One region of the Hydrogenibacillus sp. N12 genome, then DNA from elsewhere that is predicted to be linked to it. Evidence: riboswitches for the same ligand, from Rfam matches in the RefSeq annotation. Region 1 holds a riboswitch; the other holds the start of a gene.
The links. A riboswitch is a leader RNA that binds a small molecule or an ion and turns the genes downstream of it on or off. The one in region 1 is predicted to bind S-adenosylmethionine.
Positions count from the first base shown of each region.

Region 1 (7,744 bases):
TTTCGTCGGGTTCAGACCGGCCTGAAGGGCGAAGTTCGTGTTGATGAGGGCGAGATCGACCTTCGGGTCCTCAAGGGCCCGGGGAAGAAGCGGCGCGTCCATGGGCAAGAACTTCAGATGCTTCGGGTTCTCGACGATGTCGGTCGTGGTGGCGCTGGCCCCTTTCCCCTCGGCCAGTTTGATCAAGCCCTCCCGCTCGAGAAGCAGCAACATTCTCCCCTGGTTCGTCGGGTCGTTCGTGATGGCGATCGTGGCGCCGTCGGGAAGATCGGCCGCCGACTTGTAGTTTTTCCCCTTCGCGACGTATGCGCCCAACGGCTCGATGTGGACCCCGCAGACGGGGATGAGATCATACCCTTTTTCCTGGTTGGTCTTTTCGAGGAAGGGAATGTGCTGGAAGTAGTTGGCATCCAGTTCTTTTTCGGCGAGCTTGACGTTCGGCTGGACGTAATCCTGGAAGACGACGACTTTGAGGTCGATGCCTTCATCCTTGAGCTTCGGCTTGACGACGTCATTTAAGATCTGGGCGTGCGGCTCCTGCGACGCGCCGACGGTGAGCGTCTCCGGCTTCGCCGAGTCGGTTTTGCTTTCGCCGCCGGCGGGACCGGTTCCCTCGCCGGGCGCGGTCTTTGTGCCGCAGGCGCCGAGGATGAGGAGCGCGGCGAGGACGAGGAAGATGGCTCCGCTTTTGAGCGGGCGACGGAACATGCGGATCCCCCCTTAAGGTTCAGGATCATGTGGATCAATCGGTCGGACGCCGTTTTGCGGCGCCGTCGCCGCCTCTTTTCCGGCGGCGCCAAGGTGTATGGTCAACGCGCCGGCTGGGCGCGGGACCGTCCGGAAGAGCATGAAGGGCCGGCAGACGGGCGGCCTGGAATGGAGATGCGCCGGGGGTCGTTCAATCCGACCGTCAGCGCCTGTCCAGCCGCCGAACGATTCGGTCACCGATCCACTGCAGCACCTGGACGATGGCGATGAGGAGGACGGTCGCGACGAGGAGGATGTCGTTTTTGAAGGAGTTGTAGCCTTCGTTCCAGGCGAGGGCCCCGAGGCCGCCGCCGGCGACGAGGCCGGCCATCGCCGAGTAACTCACGAGGGCGACGGCGGTGACGGTGATGCCGGAGACGATTCCCGGGAGGCTCTCCGGGATGAGCACTTTCCAGATGATGTCGACCGTCCGGGCGCCCATCGCCTGAGCCGCCTCGATGACGCCGCGGCCGACTTCCCGCATCGCGCTTTCGACGAGGCGGGCGAAAAACGGCGCGGCGCCGGCGACGAGGGAGATGATCGCCGCGTTCGTGCCGTAGGAGGTGCCGATGAGGGCCCGGGAGACGGGGATCGTCCAGAGGATGAGGACGATGTACGGCACCGAGCGGAACACGTTGACGACAGCACCGAGGGCTTCGTTCAGCCAGCGCTTCGGCCAGAGATGCCCCGGCGAGGTGATGATGAGAAGCACCCCGAGCGGGATGCCGATGAGGACGCTGAAGAAAAGCGACAGGAGCACCATGTACACCGACTCGATCGTCGCCTGGACGACGATCTCGGGGTGCGCGACGACGTTTTCAAAGTGCACCGCCCGTCACCTCCTCCGACGCCGGTGTGACCGCCTCGACGATGACGCCAGCTTCGGTGAGAAAGGCCCGCGCCGCCATCAGTTCCGCCGGCGTTCCGGTGAGGCGGACGGTCAGGGTGCCGAAGGGGACGTCTTTCAGGCGCTTGATCTCCCCCCGGAGGATGTTCACCTCGACGTCGTGGCTCCGGATGAGCCGGTGGATGATCGGCGCTTCGGCGACCGCGCCGACGAAGACGAGCCGGAGCGCCTCGGTGCGCCGCCCGTCCCCTTCCGCCTGTCCGGAGGCGCCTTTGCCGTCGGAGGGGGTGTCAAAGACCTCGGCGATGAAACGTCGGGCGACGGCTGACTTCGGCCGGCTGAAGACGTCCGGGACCGGCCCGACCTCCTGGATCACGCCCCGGTCGAGGACGGCGACCCGATCGCAAATTTTTTCGATGACGTGCATCTCGTGGGTGATGAGGACGACAGTGATGCCGAAGCGGCGGTTGATCGAAAGGATCAAGTCGAGGATGTCGTCCGTCGTCTTTGGGTCGAGGGCGCTCGTCGCCTCGTCGGACAGGAGGATGTCGGGCTCGTTGGCGAGGGCCCGGGCGATGCCGACTCGCTGTTTTTCCCCGCCGGAAAGCTGCGCCGGATAGGCGTCCCGCCGGTGCCGGAGGCCGACGAGGTCGAGAAGCGCTTCCACCCGATCCTGGGCCCGGTCCTTCGGCCAACCGGCGATCTCGAGGGGAAAGCGGACGTTTTCAAAGACCGTGCGGGACCAGAGCAGGTTGAAATGCTGGAAGATCATGCCGATTTTCATCCGTTTTTTCCGGAGCGCCTCCGAGGAAAGGGTCGCCAGATCGACGCCGTCGACCCACACCCGGCCGCCGGTCGGCCGCTCCAAAAAGTTGATCAGCCGGATGAGGGTGCTCTTCCCGGCGCCGCTTTCGCCGATGACGCCGAAGATCTCGCCGCGGCGGATGGTGAGGTTAATGTTTTTCAGCGCTTCGACGGGCGCGCCGCGGCCTTCGTATACTTTTTGTACATTTTCGAGCCGAATGATCGCCTCATCATCGGGCGGGATCTCCACGGGGGCGGTCGCGGCGAGCATGCCGCCTCCTCCTTCCTAAGCGAAACCTTTCCGGCCGAAACCTTCCTCACGGAGTCCTTCTTCACCGAACCCCGGTTTTGCGCATAAAAAAATCCTTTCCGCCCGGCCGGCGGCCGGCACGGAAAGGAGTCGCCTCCCTTATCTGCCGGTAAGTCACCGCTCAGGCCTTACCGCTGGAATTGGCACCTTGGCACGGACGTGCCGGTTGCCGGGCTTCATCGGGCCAGTCCCTCCGCCGCTCTGGATAAGGGCTTATCCAGATCGATGCGATTGTCCGGAGAAACCGAACGGAAAACTCACTGGAGCGATTGTAGAGCGGTCGGGGTCGATTGTCAAGCGCAAAAATTTCAGGTATCGTCATCGCCGGTCGACGCCCCTTCCGGCGTGAGGAGGCTCCGCTCCCGAAGCCGCCAGTCCTCGAGGCTGCGAAAGTCGTACCCCTGCGCCCGGGCGTCGTCGATGATCCGGCCGAGGGCGTCGGCGTTGTCCTTGGAGACGCTGTGCAGAAGGATGACCGCGCCGGGGTGAAGCTGGCCCATCACCTGCCGGTAGGCGTAATCCGCCCCCCGGACGACGTCCCGTTCCCAATCTTTGTAAGCGACGGACCAGAAGATCGTCTCCATCCCCATCTCCTGTACCGTACGAAGCAGCCGTTCGGAAAACACCCCCCGGGGCGGCCGGAAAAAGACGGTCGTCCGCTGCGGGGTGAGCTCCGCGATGGCGGCGTTCACCCGCTCGATCTCCCGGCGCATCTCGGCCGGGCTCAGGGCGGACATGTCCGGGTGGCTCCACGAATGGTTGCCGACGATGTGCCCTTCGGCGACCATCCGGCGAACGAGCTCCGGCGCCGACCGGAGGTAGTGGCCGGTGACGAAAAACGTCGCCGGCACGTTCTTTTCCTTAAGCACGTCGAGAATGCGAGCCGTCTGACCGTTTTCATAACCGTTGTCAAACGTAAGATACAGCACCTTGCCTCCCTTTTCATCGTAAAAAAGCGCGCCGTACCGCTCGATCAGCGCCTGAAACCCTTCCCGGGCGATCGACGGCGGCCGGCCGTCGCGGCTTTTTTGAAAGCCCCAGTGGTACGCCCTCGTCTCCACCCCGCCGGGCAGGTTCGCCTCCGACGCGGGCCGGTCGACCGATCCGGCGGAACCATCATCCGATGCGACGCCGAGCGCCGCCCGCGCCGCCCAGGCGGCCGACCCGAACGCCGAAGCCGTAAAAACCCCGAGCGCAAGAACGACCCGAAGGCCCAAAAATCGCATGTCCGCCCCTCCCCGCTCCCCGGACGGCGGCCGGGGTTGGTTCTTTTGTAGTATGGCCGGTGAGGGGCGCCGCTATCGACGGCCCGATCTCGCCGCCTGACGAAAACATCTGTTTTTGTCGGGCAAGGTCTGTTACAATGGGGGCAACCGATGGAAAAATCTCCGCGAAAGGGGCGTTCCCGATGTCCGACCTCTCCGACCGCCAGTGGGCGATCCTTCGGGCGATCGCCCGTTCGCTCCGGGAGCGCGGTTACCCGCCGTCGGTGCGGGAGATCGGGAAAGCCGTCGGGCTGTCGTCGACGTCGTCCGTCCACTTTGAACTCAATCGCCTGGTGCAAAAGGGCATGCTGGAAAAAGATCCGGAGCGGCCCCGGGCCCTTCGGCTGAGCGCCGAAGGGATGCGGCTTCTCGGGCCCGAGGGACGGGAGGCCCATGGCGACGTCCGCTACCTCCCTCTCGTCGGCAAGGTGACCGCCGGACGGCCGATCACCGCCGTGGAAAACATCGAGGGCTACCTCCCCTTCCCCGCCGCCCGGACGCCGGATGACGCTTTCCTCCTTCGGGTCGAAGGGGACAGCATGATCCTTGCCGGCATCCACGACGGCGACCTCGTCATCGTCGAAAAGACTCCCCATGCCAACCCCGGCGACATCGTCGTGGCGATGACCGAAGACGGGGAGGCGACGGTGAAGCGCTTTTATCCCGATCCGGCCCGAGGCGTCGTCCGGCTGGCGGCGGAAAATCCGAACTACCCGCCGATGGAGCTGGCGACGGCGACCGTGCTCGGCCGCGTCGTCGGTCTCATCCGCTTTTACGACCGGTAGAGGACCGCACCGCCGGGGCCGGCTTCGCCTGAACGCCGTCCCGTCCGACCGATCGTCGGCCTGATCGCTCGAATCGCCGGCCCGGCGCGTGGGCCGGTCTTGCCCCGGCGAGCGGCATCGGCGCCTTTCCGAACGCTCTACAGGGCGATCCGCCTCGCTTCCGCCAGACGGACGAGGATGCCGATCAGGGCGAGCTTCACGTGGGCGTACATGAGTCCGCCCTGCAGGTAACCGCGGTACGGGGGCCGAAGCGGCGCGTCGGCCGAAAGCTCGATCGATGCTCCCTGGACGAACGTCCCGGCGGCCATGACGACCGGGTCCCGGTATCCGGGCATCGCCCCCGGCGTCGGCCGGACGTATGACTCGACCGGCGAGTGGGCTTGAACCGCCTCCGCAAAGCGGAGGAGCGTCTCCCGGTCGCCGAAGGAGATGGACTGAATGAGGTCCGTGCGGGGAGCTCCGGGCGGCGGATCGACCGGAAAGCCGACCGCCTGCATGACCGCCGCGGTCAGATGCGCCCCCTTGAGCGCCTCGGCGACGACGTGCGGGGCGAGAAAGAGCCCCTGATAAAATTCGAGCCAGCCCCCCGGCGCCGCCCCGACGGCGAGCCCGATCCCCGGGGCGACGAGCCGGGCGGCGATCCGCTCGATCGCCGCCCGGCGGCCGACGATGTATCCGCCGACCCGGACGAGACCGCCGCCGGGGTTTTTGATGAGAGAGCCGGCAAGGACGTCGGCGCCGGCGTGAAGCGGTTCGATCGGTTCGACGAACTCGCCGTAACAGTTGTCGACGACGGCGGTGACGGCGGCGTTTTTCATTTTGGCCGCCCGGATCGCCTCGGCGAGCTCGGCGACAAAAAACGAGCGTCGCTCCTGATACCCTCGTGAACGCTGAAAAAACACGACCGCTGTTCGCTCGTCGATCGCCGCCCGCATCTTGTCGAGGTTGATGCCGCCGTCCGGGTGAAGGGGCACGATCCGGACGTCGATCCCGTAGTCGAGGAGGTTTCCCTGGCCGCGCCCCTCCGGACCGATCACCGGCCGGAGCGTGTCGTAGGGCTCCCCGGTGGCGATGACGAGGTTTTCACCGGGAAGAAGGAGGCCAAAGAGACTGGCGGCGATGGCGTGCGTCCCGGAGAGAAGATGCGGCCGGACGATCGCCGCCTCGCCGCCGAAGACGTCGGCAAAGACCGCCTCCAGCGTCTCCCGGCCGAGGTCGTGATAGCCGTAGCCGGTCGAGCCGGCAAAATGCCCTTCGCCCACCCGATGCCGCCGGAAGGCGTCGAGCACCCGACGGACGTTTTCCAGTTCCACCGCCTCGATCGCCGAAAAGGCGGGCCGAAGCCCCGCCTCTGCCTCGGCGACGATCGCCTCCGCCCGCCTCCGGCGATCTTCATCGTCGGTTCGATCGCTTCGCGTCCAAATGTCGGTCAACGGCGTCCGTCCTTTCCCCGATGGAGCTCATCGAGCTTTTTCGTCCGTCCGGCCGTCCCCACCTACAGGCCGTCCCCGTCGTCGGCGAAGTCGTCCGCCGTCAGCGTCATGAGGGCCTCCCGAGACGTCGTCCCCTGGCGCACCGTCCGGACGGCGTGCCGCCGGATCGCCCGCTCGACGGCGTTTCGGACGAAGCGGGCGTTGGCAAAGGGCACATCCCGCCTGAGCATCGCTCGGGCGATCCGCTCTTCAAGCCTGCGCCGGGCGCCGGCGTCCATGCGATACTCCCGCTCGGCGCACATCGCCTCGGCGATCTTTAACAGCTCTTCCATCCGGTAGTCCGGGAAGACGATCTGAAGCGGGAACCGGGACGGGAGGCCGGGATTGGCCTGAAGGAAGGCGAGCATTTCCCGGTCGTAGCCGGCGAGGATGACGATGAGGTCGTCCCGGTGGTCTTCCATCCCTTTGACGAGGGTGTCGATCGCTTCGCGGCCGAAATCTTTTTCCCCGCCCCGGATGAGGGAGTACGCCTCGTCGATGAACAAAATCCCGCCGACGGCCCGGCGGATGAGTTCCCGCGTCTTCTGGGCCGTATGGCCGATGTACTCGCCGACGAGATCGGCCCGCTCGACTTCAATCAGATGCCCGCGGCTTAAGACCCCGAGCTCCCGGAAAATCCGGCCGAGCAGCCGGGCGACGGTCGTTTTCCCCGTGCCGGGGTTGCCGCGGAAGATCATATGGACCGTCTGGCGCTCGGTCTTGAGCCCGTAGGCCCGGCGACGTTCGTTGACGAGGCGCTGGGCGATGAGCGTGTAGATCAGTTTTTTGACGTCGTCCAGGCCGACGAGGCGTTCCAGCGCCCCGATCGCCTCCCGGAGCGCCTCCCGGTCGGCCACCTTGAGCTCCGGATCGGAGGCAAACCGGCGAAGGTCGTCGGCGATCCCCGCCGGAGCCGTCCGTCGGGGGTGATCGATGACGACCGACATCTGATAGCGCGGCATGCTCTCCCTCCTTCTGGGCGTTTATACCGTATGCGCCGTGCCCAGAGTCGGTGACACTCCGCCGAATTGCCCCCGCCGGCGCTTCATCGCCCAGGCGCATCCCCGTCCTTCGGGCCGTTCGCCGATCGGCGGCAGGGGGCAGTCGTCCGGGAACGCGACCGGCCGGCGCACCCCGGAGCGGAAATCCGTTCGCCGGCCGATCCCGCCGAGCGGCCCGCGACCGAGAGGCCGGCGGACGCCGAAGCGGCCACCGCCCGTCCCCTCGAGGGGGGCGTTCCGGCTCCGGCCTTAAAGTGCCGCCCGGACGATCGCCCGCACGTCGTCGGCATCGAGCGTCATGAAATGGCCGAACGGCCCCCGCCGGGCGAGGGATTTTTCCACGATCGCCTCGACGTCCGCCTCCGTGATGCCGAACTCCCGAAGCCGGGTCGGCGCCCCGAGGCCTTGCCAGAACGCCTCCAGCCGCTCGATCGCCGCCAGGGCGAGATCGTCGACGGACTTCCCGGCCGGATCGATGCCAAACACCCGCGTCGCGAGATTCGCCCACCGTTC
Region 1 covers NZ_CP080953.1:1,300,719-1,308,462, forward strand. Annotated here, with positions in the region: gene K2M58_RS06070 (MetQ/NlpA family ABC transporter substrate-binding protein) at 1-708, opposite strand, end outside; gene K2M58_RS06075 (methionine ABC transporter permease) at 911-1,510, opposite strand; gene K2M58_RS06080 (methionine ABC transporter ATP-binding protein) at 1,566-2,669, opposite strand; SAM riboswitch class I at 2,805-2,920, opposite strand; gene pdaA (delta-lactam-biosynthetic de-N-acetylase) at 3,017-3,934, opposite strand; gene lexA (transcriptional repressor LexA) at 4,117-4,758, shown strand; gene K2M58_RS06095 (methionine gamma-lyase family protein) at 4,896-6,191, opposite strand; gene K2M58_RS06100 (AAA family ATPase) at 6,254-7,192, opposite strand; gene K2M58_RS06105 (iron-containing alcohol dehydrogenase) at 7,481-7,744, opposite strand, start outside.

Region 2 (7,744 bases), 520 kb from region 1:
GCCACCGCGGATGCCGAAGGTGATGACGGATCCCGCACCTTTGGGCAGGTACTTCTTCGCCAGTTCGTGCGACGGATGCTCGGGAAGTTCCGGATAGTTCACCCACGCCACCGCCGGATGGCCCTTTAAGTACCGGACGATGCGCCGGGCATTTTCCACGTGCCGGGCCATCCGGAGGGGAAGCGTCTCCAGGCCCAGCGCGACCTGGAACGCGCCTTGCGGGTGAATCGCCGGCCCCATGTCCCTGAGGAGCTGGACGCGGGCCTTGACGATGTACGCCGCCGGGCCGAACGCCTCGCGGTAGACGACGCCGTGATAGCTCGGGTCCGGTTCGTGAAGCGACGGATAGCGTTCCTTCGGCCAGGCAAAGCGTCCGCCGTCGACGATGATCCCGGCGATGGTCGTGCCGTTGCCAGTGAGCCACTTCGTCGCCGAGTAGACGACGACGTCCGCGCCGTAGTCAAACGGACGCACCAACACCGGCGTGGCGAACGTGTTGTCGACGATGAGCGCCACCCCGTACTCGTGGGCGATCTTCGCCACCGCCTCGATGTCGAGCACGTCCAGGCTGGGGTTCCCGATCGTCTCGGCGAAAATCGCCTTCGTCTTCTCGGTGATCGCCCGGCGGAAGTTCTCCGGATCGCGCCCGTCGACGAAGCGCACCTTGATCCCATAGCGCGGGAGCGTCACGGCAAAGAGGTTGTACGTGCCGCCGTAAAGCTGGCTCGCGGCGACGATCTCGTCGCCGGCGCCGGCGATGTTCAGGATCGCCAGCGTGATCGCCGCCTGACCGCTCGCAAGCGCCAGCGCCCCAACGCCGCCCTCCAAAAGCGCCATCCGTTCTTCAAGGGCCGTCACCGTCGGATTGTGGATGCGGGTGTAAATGTAGCCCGGCTCTTTTAAGGCGAACAAATTGGCGGCGTGCTCGGTGTCGCGAAAGACGTACGACGTCGTGTTGTAGATCGGGAGGGCCCGCGCGCCCGTCACCGGATCGGGCTGAAGCCCGCCGTGGATGGCCAGCGTCTCCAGCGCCCACTGCCGTTTTTCGCCCATTCTCCGATCCCTCCCGGATAATGTTCAATCGGTGCACGCTTCAAGCGACGGTCGGAATGTCCGATCGGAATGACGACAGGGATGCCGAACTCTATAGGAATGCCGAGCGAAAGTCCTGCGTCACCGATCCGGGGCACGATTCGGCCTGTTCCAGCTGTTCCCGGATGATTCCGCCCCATTTTTCAAACTCGGTGAGAAATCCATCGTGGCCGTAGAGGGTGTCCACTTCAAAGTAGCGCGCTTCAACGCCACCGGCCCGAAGCCGATCGACGAAGGCGGCGATTTCCTGCGGCGGGTAAAGAAGATCGCCGCGATAGGCGAGGGCGACGACGCGGGCGCGGATGCGCTTGATGGCTTCCTCGATCCCGCCGCGACCGCGGCCGAGGTCGTGGGCGTCCATCGCCTTGAGCAAATACAGGTAACTGTTGGCGTCGAATCTCCGAGCGAGCTTTTCGCCGTGATGGATAAGATACGATTCGACCTGGAAGCTGACCTCGTCATGCCGACGCCCCCACCCATCGCGCTCGGCCCGTTCAAAGCGGCGGTTGAACTGATCGGGACTGCGGTACGTCACCATTCCCGCCATCCGGGCGATGATCATCCCCGCTTTGGGGGGATGCGCCGGGTCGTAGTAGCCGCCGTTCCACGCCGGATCGGAGAGGATCGCCAGCCGCCCGATGGCGTTAAACGCGATGGCGTAATCCGAAAGACGCGGCGTGACGGCGATGGGGATCAGAAGGTCCATCCATTCGGGGTACATCACCCCCCACTCGAGCGCCTGCATCCCGCCGAGCGATCCGCCGATCACCGCCCGCAGGCGGCGGATGCCGAGGCGCTTTAAGGCGAGATATTCCGCCTGCACCATATCGCGCACCGTGATGAACGGAAACTCGGGGCCGTACGGCCGGCCGGTTTCGGGATTGGTCGACGTCGGGCCGGTCGAGCCGTCGCATCCGCCCAGGACGTTAAACGTCACCACCTGATAGCGGTCGGTGTCGATCGGCTTGCCGCTCCCGATGAGCCCGGCCCACCAGCCCGGGTCCTCGTCGGTGCCGACGGCCACGTGATTGCCCGTAAGCGCGTGGCAGACGAGCACCGTCGGACCATCTCGCGGCCCGACCCGCTCGTAGGCCAGCCGCACATCCGGAAGGACGCGGCCGCTTTCCAGGCGGAGCGCGCCGATGGACACCGTTCCCACTTCACGCGTTTTAAGGTCCATGCTCACCATCGACGCTCCCCTCTTTCCGTCTTGGTCTGAAAAAAACCACAAAAATACGATGGCCGTGAAACCCGATGACCATGAAAAAATCCCTCTTCTGGATAAGAAGAGGGATTTCGAACCGCCGTCGAAATGCCCTCTTCTTATCTCTCGGCACGACCGCGCGCAGGACGCTCCCCCTTCCCCCGTCCATGGCGCTCGGCACGTTCCGCAGGAATTGGCACCAGATCCTGCGCGGCACCGCGCTTTCAGATTCACGCCGGGCCTCAAGCGGTTCCGACCGTGTGTGACCGGGCGTCCTCGCAGGATGGTTGCCGGGCTTCATCGGGCCAGTCCCTCCGCCGCTCTCGATAAGAAGCAGGGTCGGATCTTCGGTTGTCAGGTGCGGTCCGCTTTCACTCGGAGGAGGCCGCATTTCCGGTCGGCCGCATCTCCGGTCGCGCATCAAAAAATCCCTCTTCGTTGATGAAGAGGGATTTTCGCTCCCGCGATCCTCCCCCTTCTTATCTCTCGGAATGGCTAGGCACCCCGGACCTCCGGTCCAAGGCCTCCATTCCGCAGGAGTTGGCACCTTTTCCCGCGGATCCAGCGTCGGCACAGGCGGCTTCCCCGCCGAGTCGTGCCGACTCCCCGGGACGGTTGCCGGGCTTCATCGGGCCAGTCCCTCCGCCGCTCTCGATAAGAAGGTTTCGCTGAGACGCTTCGTGTTGGGTGTCATTCCGTTGTGACCGAAAGCTTGCGACCATTTTATCAACCGGTCCGCCGGTTGTCAAGAACTTGAGGGCTCGAGCTTTTTTCGCTGTGCCTGTATCTCGGTCTGACCTGCATCAGGCCATCTTCAGTTTTGGGGGATTCCACGATTCTTTCTTTAAACAAGATTGGTTTTCATGCATATATTCCCCGTGTTTTTAATAAAAAAGACAATACTCCACCTCCCTTTTTCCAATCCACGGAAAAAAGGTAAACAAATCTATCCTTCTTTTCCTCCACTACGCTACCTGCACAAAACTCCTCAGTTTCCCTGACCATCCCTCGCGCAGACGTCCAAGCGCCATCCCCAGCATGACCACCAGCGCAAACCCCACCCGCACGCGCATCTTCTTCAGCCCTCGGATGGTGTGCGTCTCAAAGCCGTACATCGTATCTAGACGGGAAAACACGCACTCCACCGCCGTGCGCTTGCGGTACTCTCGCGCCCATCTCGCGCTCCCGCGCGCAATCGGCGGAAACAAACGCCGATCCACGTCCATCCGAATGCGCAATCCTCTCGCCACGGGGCACTGAGCCACTCCGGCACAGGAGAGGCCGTAGGCCTTTGCCGGACACCGCTTTTTCAGCGTTCCGCGCTTCTCTTCAAAGCCTCCTTCGGCCATGGTCCGCATGGTTCCCGTTTCTGGACACACGCAGAACACGCGGCCTTTGTTGTCATACACCACGTTTGTTTGCCCCTCAAGAAGCCGCGTTGCCTCGCCGTCGCGCCAACTGGCCCGGATGTCGATCACCGGCCGGATGCGGTGTTCGTCCCACAGGCGCATGATAAGTTTTGAGTCGTCATAGCCTTTGTCCGCGGTAAGCACTTCGGCACGCGCGAGCACTTCTGGACGTTTTGCTTGCAGCTTTTCCAGAAAGGCATGGGCTGTGGCGACATCGGCTTTTGAGGCGGGTGTCACGGTGTAGGCCACCGGCAGTTCATGAGTGCTGTCGACGATGAGATGCAGCTTGTATCCAAACCACCGGAGCTTTGTCGCGTTTCCCTCGCGGTCGTGCACCGTCTTAAACCCATAATCCGCATCTCTGTCTCGCCGCCCGTCGGGTGCGGTGTTTTTCGGCCGGTAGCGCGCGTACGACCGGATGGCTTTGCTGTCCAGAGCCAGGCGTTTTCCGTAGTCGGGAAGGTATGTGGCCACAGCTTGCTGGAGCGCGACAAAGAGGGACTCCAACTCGGCCTCATGGGCTTCAATCCGTTTCCAGAAGCGACTGAAGGCCGCGGCACTTGGCACGCGGTCACCGAAGCCCAAAAGCCAGCGCAACTGTCCGTTTCGGCTCAGTTCGCGTCGCAGGGATTCGACGCTCGGGTGCTGGAACACGACGAGGGCGATATACGCATTCCACATGGCCCGCACGGGATAATCGTCCCGGCCCCTGCCGCGGGCTTTCTCCAGTTTTTGCATGAGCGCTTCGTCCGGGAGATGTTCAAGGACAAGCCTCAGGCGTTCGAGATCGCCGAGTCCGGCAATTTCGTTCCACGAAAACAGGGAGCCTTGTGGTATAATGGCCATACAGGTCTACTCCTTTGGGCAGGTTCTCCTCCTTTTGAGTTTACCAAAAGGAGCGGCAACCTGCTTTTTTATGTTCAAATTTTGGGTTCCTCTTTTGTGGGGTAAGTATTGTCAGACAACTTTTTCGACATGGCTCTGAACGACCCAGAAAGCGTTTGCCCCCACCTTTTCGGTGGGGGATTGACCGTTTTGTGAAGGTGAAAGTGAGCCGAATACCAAGGGATTCGGACAGCGAAAAAGGCTCGGCTCGAGCTTTTTTCGCTGTCCCTATTCTCGGCCTGATTTGCATTAGGCCATCTTCAGTTTTGGGGGATTCCACGATTCTTTTTTAAACAAGATCGGTTTTCATGCATATATTACCCGTGTTTTTAATAAAAAAGACAATACTCCACCTCCCTTTTTCCAATCCACGGAAAAAAGGTAAACAAATCTATCCTTCTTTTCCTTCACTACGCTACCTGCACAAAACTCCTCAATTTCCCCGACCATCCCTCGCGCAGACGTCCAAGCGCCATCCCCAGCATGACCACCAGCGCAAACCCCACCCGCACGCGCATCTTCTTCAGCCCTCGGATGGTGTGCGTCTCAAAGCCGTACATCGTATCCAGACGGGAAAACACGCGCTCCACCGCCGTGCGTTTGCGGTACTCTCGCACCCATCTCGCGCTCCCGCGCGCAATCGGCGGAAACAAACGCCGATCCACGTCCATCCGAATGCGCCATCCTCTCGCCACGGGGCACCGGGCCACTCCGGCACAGGAGAGGCCGTAGGCCCTGGCCGGACACCGCTTTTTCAGCGTTCCGCGCTTCTCTTCAAAGCCTCCTTCGGCCATGGTCCGCATGGTCCCCGTTTCCGGACACACGCAGAACACGCGGCCTTTGTTGTCATACACCACGTTTGTTTGCCCCTCAAAAAGCCGCGTTGCCTCACCGTCCCGCCAGCTTGCCCGAATGTCGATCACCGGTCGGATGCGGTGTTCGTCCCACAGGCGCATGATAAGTTTTGAGTCGTCATAGCCTTTGTCCGCCACAAGCACCTCGGCACGCGTGAGCACTTCTGGACGTTTTGCTTGCAGCTTGTCCAAAAGGGCATGGGCTGTGGCGACATCGGCTTTTGAGGCGGGGGTCACGGTGTAGACCACCGGCAGTTCATGAGTGCTGTCGACGATGAGATGCAGCTTGTATCCAAACCACCGGAGCTTTGTCGCGTTTCCCTCGCGGTCGTGCACCGTCTTAAACCCATAATCCGCATCTCTGTCTCGCCGCCCGTCGGGTGCGGTGTTTTTCGGCCGGTAGCGCGCGTACGACCGGATGGCTTTGCTGTCTAGGGCCAGGCGCTTGCCGTAGTCGGGAAGGTACGCGGCCACAGCTTGCTGGAGCGCGACAAAGAGGGACTCCAGCTCGGCTTCATGGGCTTCAATCCGTTTCCAGAAGCGACTGAAGGCCGCGGCACTTGGCACATGGTCACCAAAGCCCAAAAGCCAGCGCAACTGTCCGTTTCGGCTCAGTTCGCGTCGCAGGGATTCGACGCTCGGGTGCTGGAACACGACGAGGGCGATATACGCATTCCACATGGCCCGCACGGGATCATCGTCCCGGCCCCTGCCGCGGGCTTTCTCCAGTTTTTGCATGAGCGCTTCGTCCGGGAGATGTTCAAGGACAAGCCTCAGGCGTTCGAGATCGCCGAGTCCGGCAATTTCGTTCCACGAAAACAGGGAGCCTTGTGGTATAATGGCCATACAGGTCTACTCCTTTGGGCAGGTTCTCCTCCTTTTGAGTTTACCAAAAGGAGCGGCAACCTGCTTTTTTATGTTCAAATTTTGGGTTCCTCTTTTGTGGGGTAAGTATTGTCAGACAACTTTTTCGACATGGCTCTGAACGACCCAGAAAGCGTTTGCCCCCACCTTTCGGTGGGGGATTGACCGTTTTGTGAAGGTGAAAGTGAGCCGAATACAAGGGATTCGGACAGCGAAAAAGGCTCACCTTTTTACCACAAAAAGTGCCCCCTGCACCGAAGCCGTTCCTTTTTCCGACCGGTCGGGATATACCGAGCTGAGCCGGAAGGCGCTCACCATCGTGGCCAGGACGAGTCCGTAACTCGGAATTCGGAAGCCGCGCCCAAGCCGCGTCCGATCTCTCCCGTACCTTTGCGGCGCCCCGGGCCCAACGCTTCAAAACGGGCGGGCTCGGGCACCGGGGGCCCCGGCCCCGTCTCCCAGCCGGTAGCGCAGCACCCGCCGGCGGCTGAACGCCAGGAACCAGTACATCACGGTCATGCCGAAGGCGAAGACGATCAGCGTGTAGATGAGCGCCCGGTCGTTCTCCCCGTTGGCCACGGCAAAATAGATGGCCAGCGTCAGCGTATCCGTCTTCCCCGGGATGTAACCGGCGAGCATGAGCGTGGCGCCGAATTCCCCGAGCGCCCGGGCGAACGAGAGGACGATGCCGGCGAGAAGCGTCGGCCAGGCGAGTGGCAGGGTCACCGTCCAGAACACCGTCCACGGCGATTTGCCGAGCGTCCGCGCGGCAAGCTCAAGCTTTTTGTCGACGCCCGAAAACGCGGCGACGGCGTTTTGATACATGAGCGGGAAAGCGACGACGCTGGAGGCGACGACGGCGCCGAGCCAGTTGAAGACGAATTCGACGCCGAAAAGCTCGTAGAACCATCGGCCGAGCGGGCCGTTTTTGCTGAAAAGCGTTAGCAGAATAAACCCGAGCACCGTCGGGGGAAGCACCATCGGCAGAATAAACAGCGTCTCGAGGATATCTTTGCCGGGAAATCGACGGCGGGCCAAAAGATAAGCGACCGCAGATCCGGTGACGGCCACGATCGCGGTGGCGACGAGGGATACGCGGATCGAAAGCCAAAGCGGCCAGAAAAGTTCGTTCATCGCGCGACCTCCACCCCATCCCGATGACGCTCGCTCCCGTTCCTTCACGCCTCCCGTGTGGCGGGCTCGCGCACCGATCATCCTCGCGCCCCGATCATCATCGAGTCCATTGCGAATGATCCCGGCGAGGACGGGGGACGGCGTCGCGAAAAGAGCGAGCGGACGGCCGAGGACAAGAACATTACGGCGACCCGGGAACAAAGCCGTACCGCTCCAGCACCGAACGGCCGTCCCCCTCGGTCAGCGCCTTAATGAACGCTTCCGCCTTATCCGGATGTTTCGATCCTTTGATCACCGCGCCG
Region 2 covers NZ_CP080953.1:776,877-784,620, reverse strand. Annotated here, with positions in the region: gene K2M58_RS03685 (O-acetylhomoserine aminocarboxypropyltransferase/cysteine synthase family protein) at 1-1,053, opposite strand, end outside; gene K2M58_RS03680 (homoserine O-acetyltransferase MetX) at 1,145-2,281, opposite strand; SAM riboswitch class I at 2,413-2,629, opposite strand; SAM riboswitch class I at 2,773-2,957, opposite strand; gene K2M58_RS03675 (transposase) at 3,262-4,551, opposite strand; gene K2M58_RS03670 (transposase) at 5,001-6,290, opposite strand; gene modB (molybdate ABC transporter permease subunit) at 6,723-7,442, opposite strand; gene modA (molybdate ABC transporter substrate-binding protein) at 7,624-7,744, opposite strand, start outside.
Region 2: another riboswitch for S-adenosylmethionine. It lies ahead of K2M58_RS03680 (homoserine O-acetyltransferase MetX); the one in region 1 lies ahead of K2M58_RS06080 (methionine ABC transporter ATP-binding protein).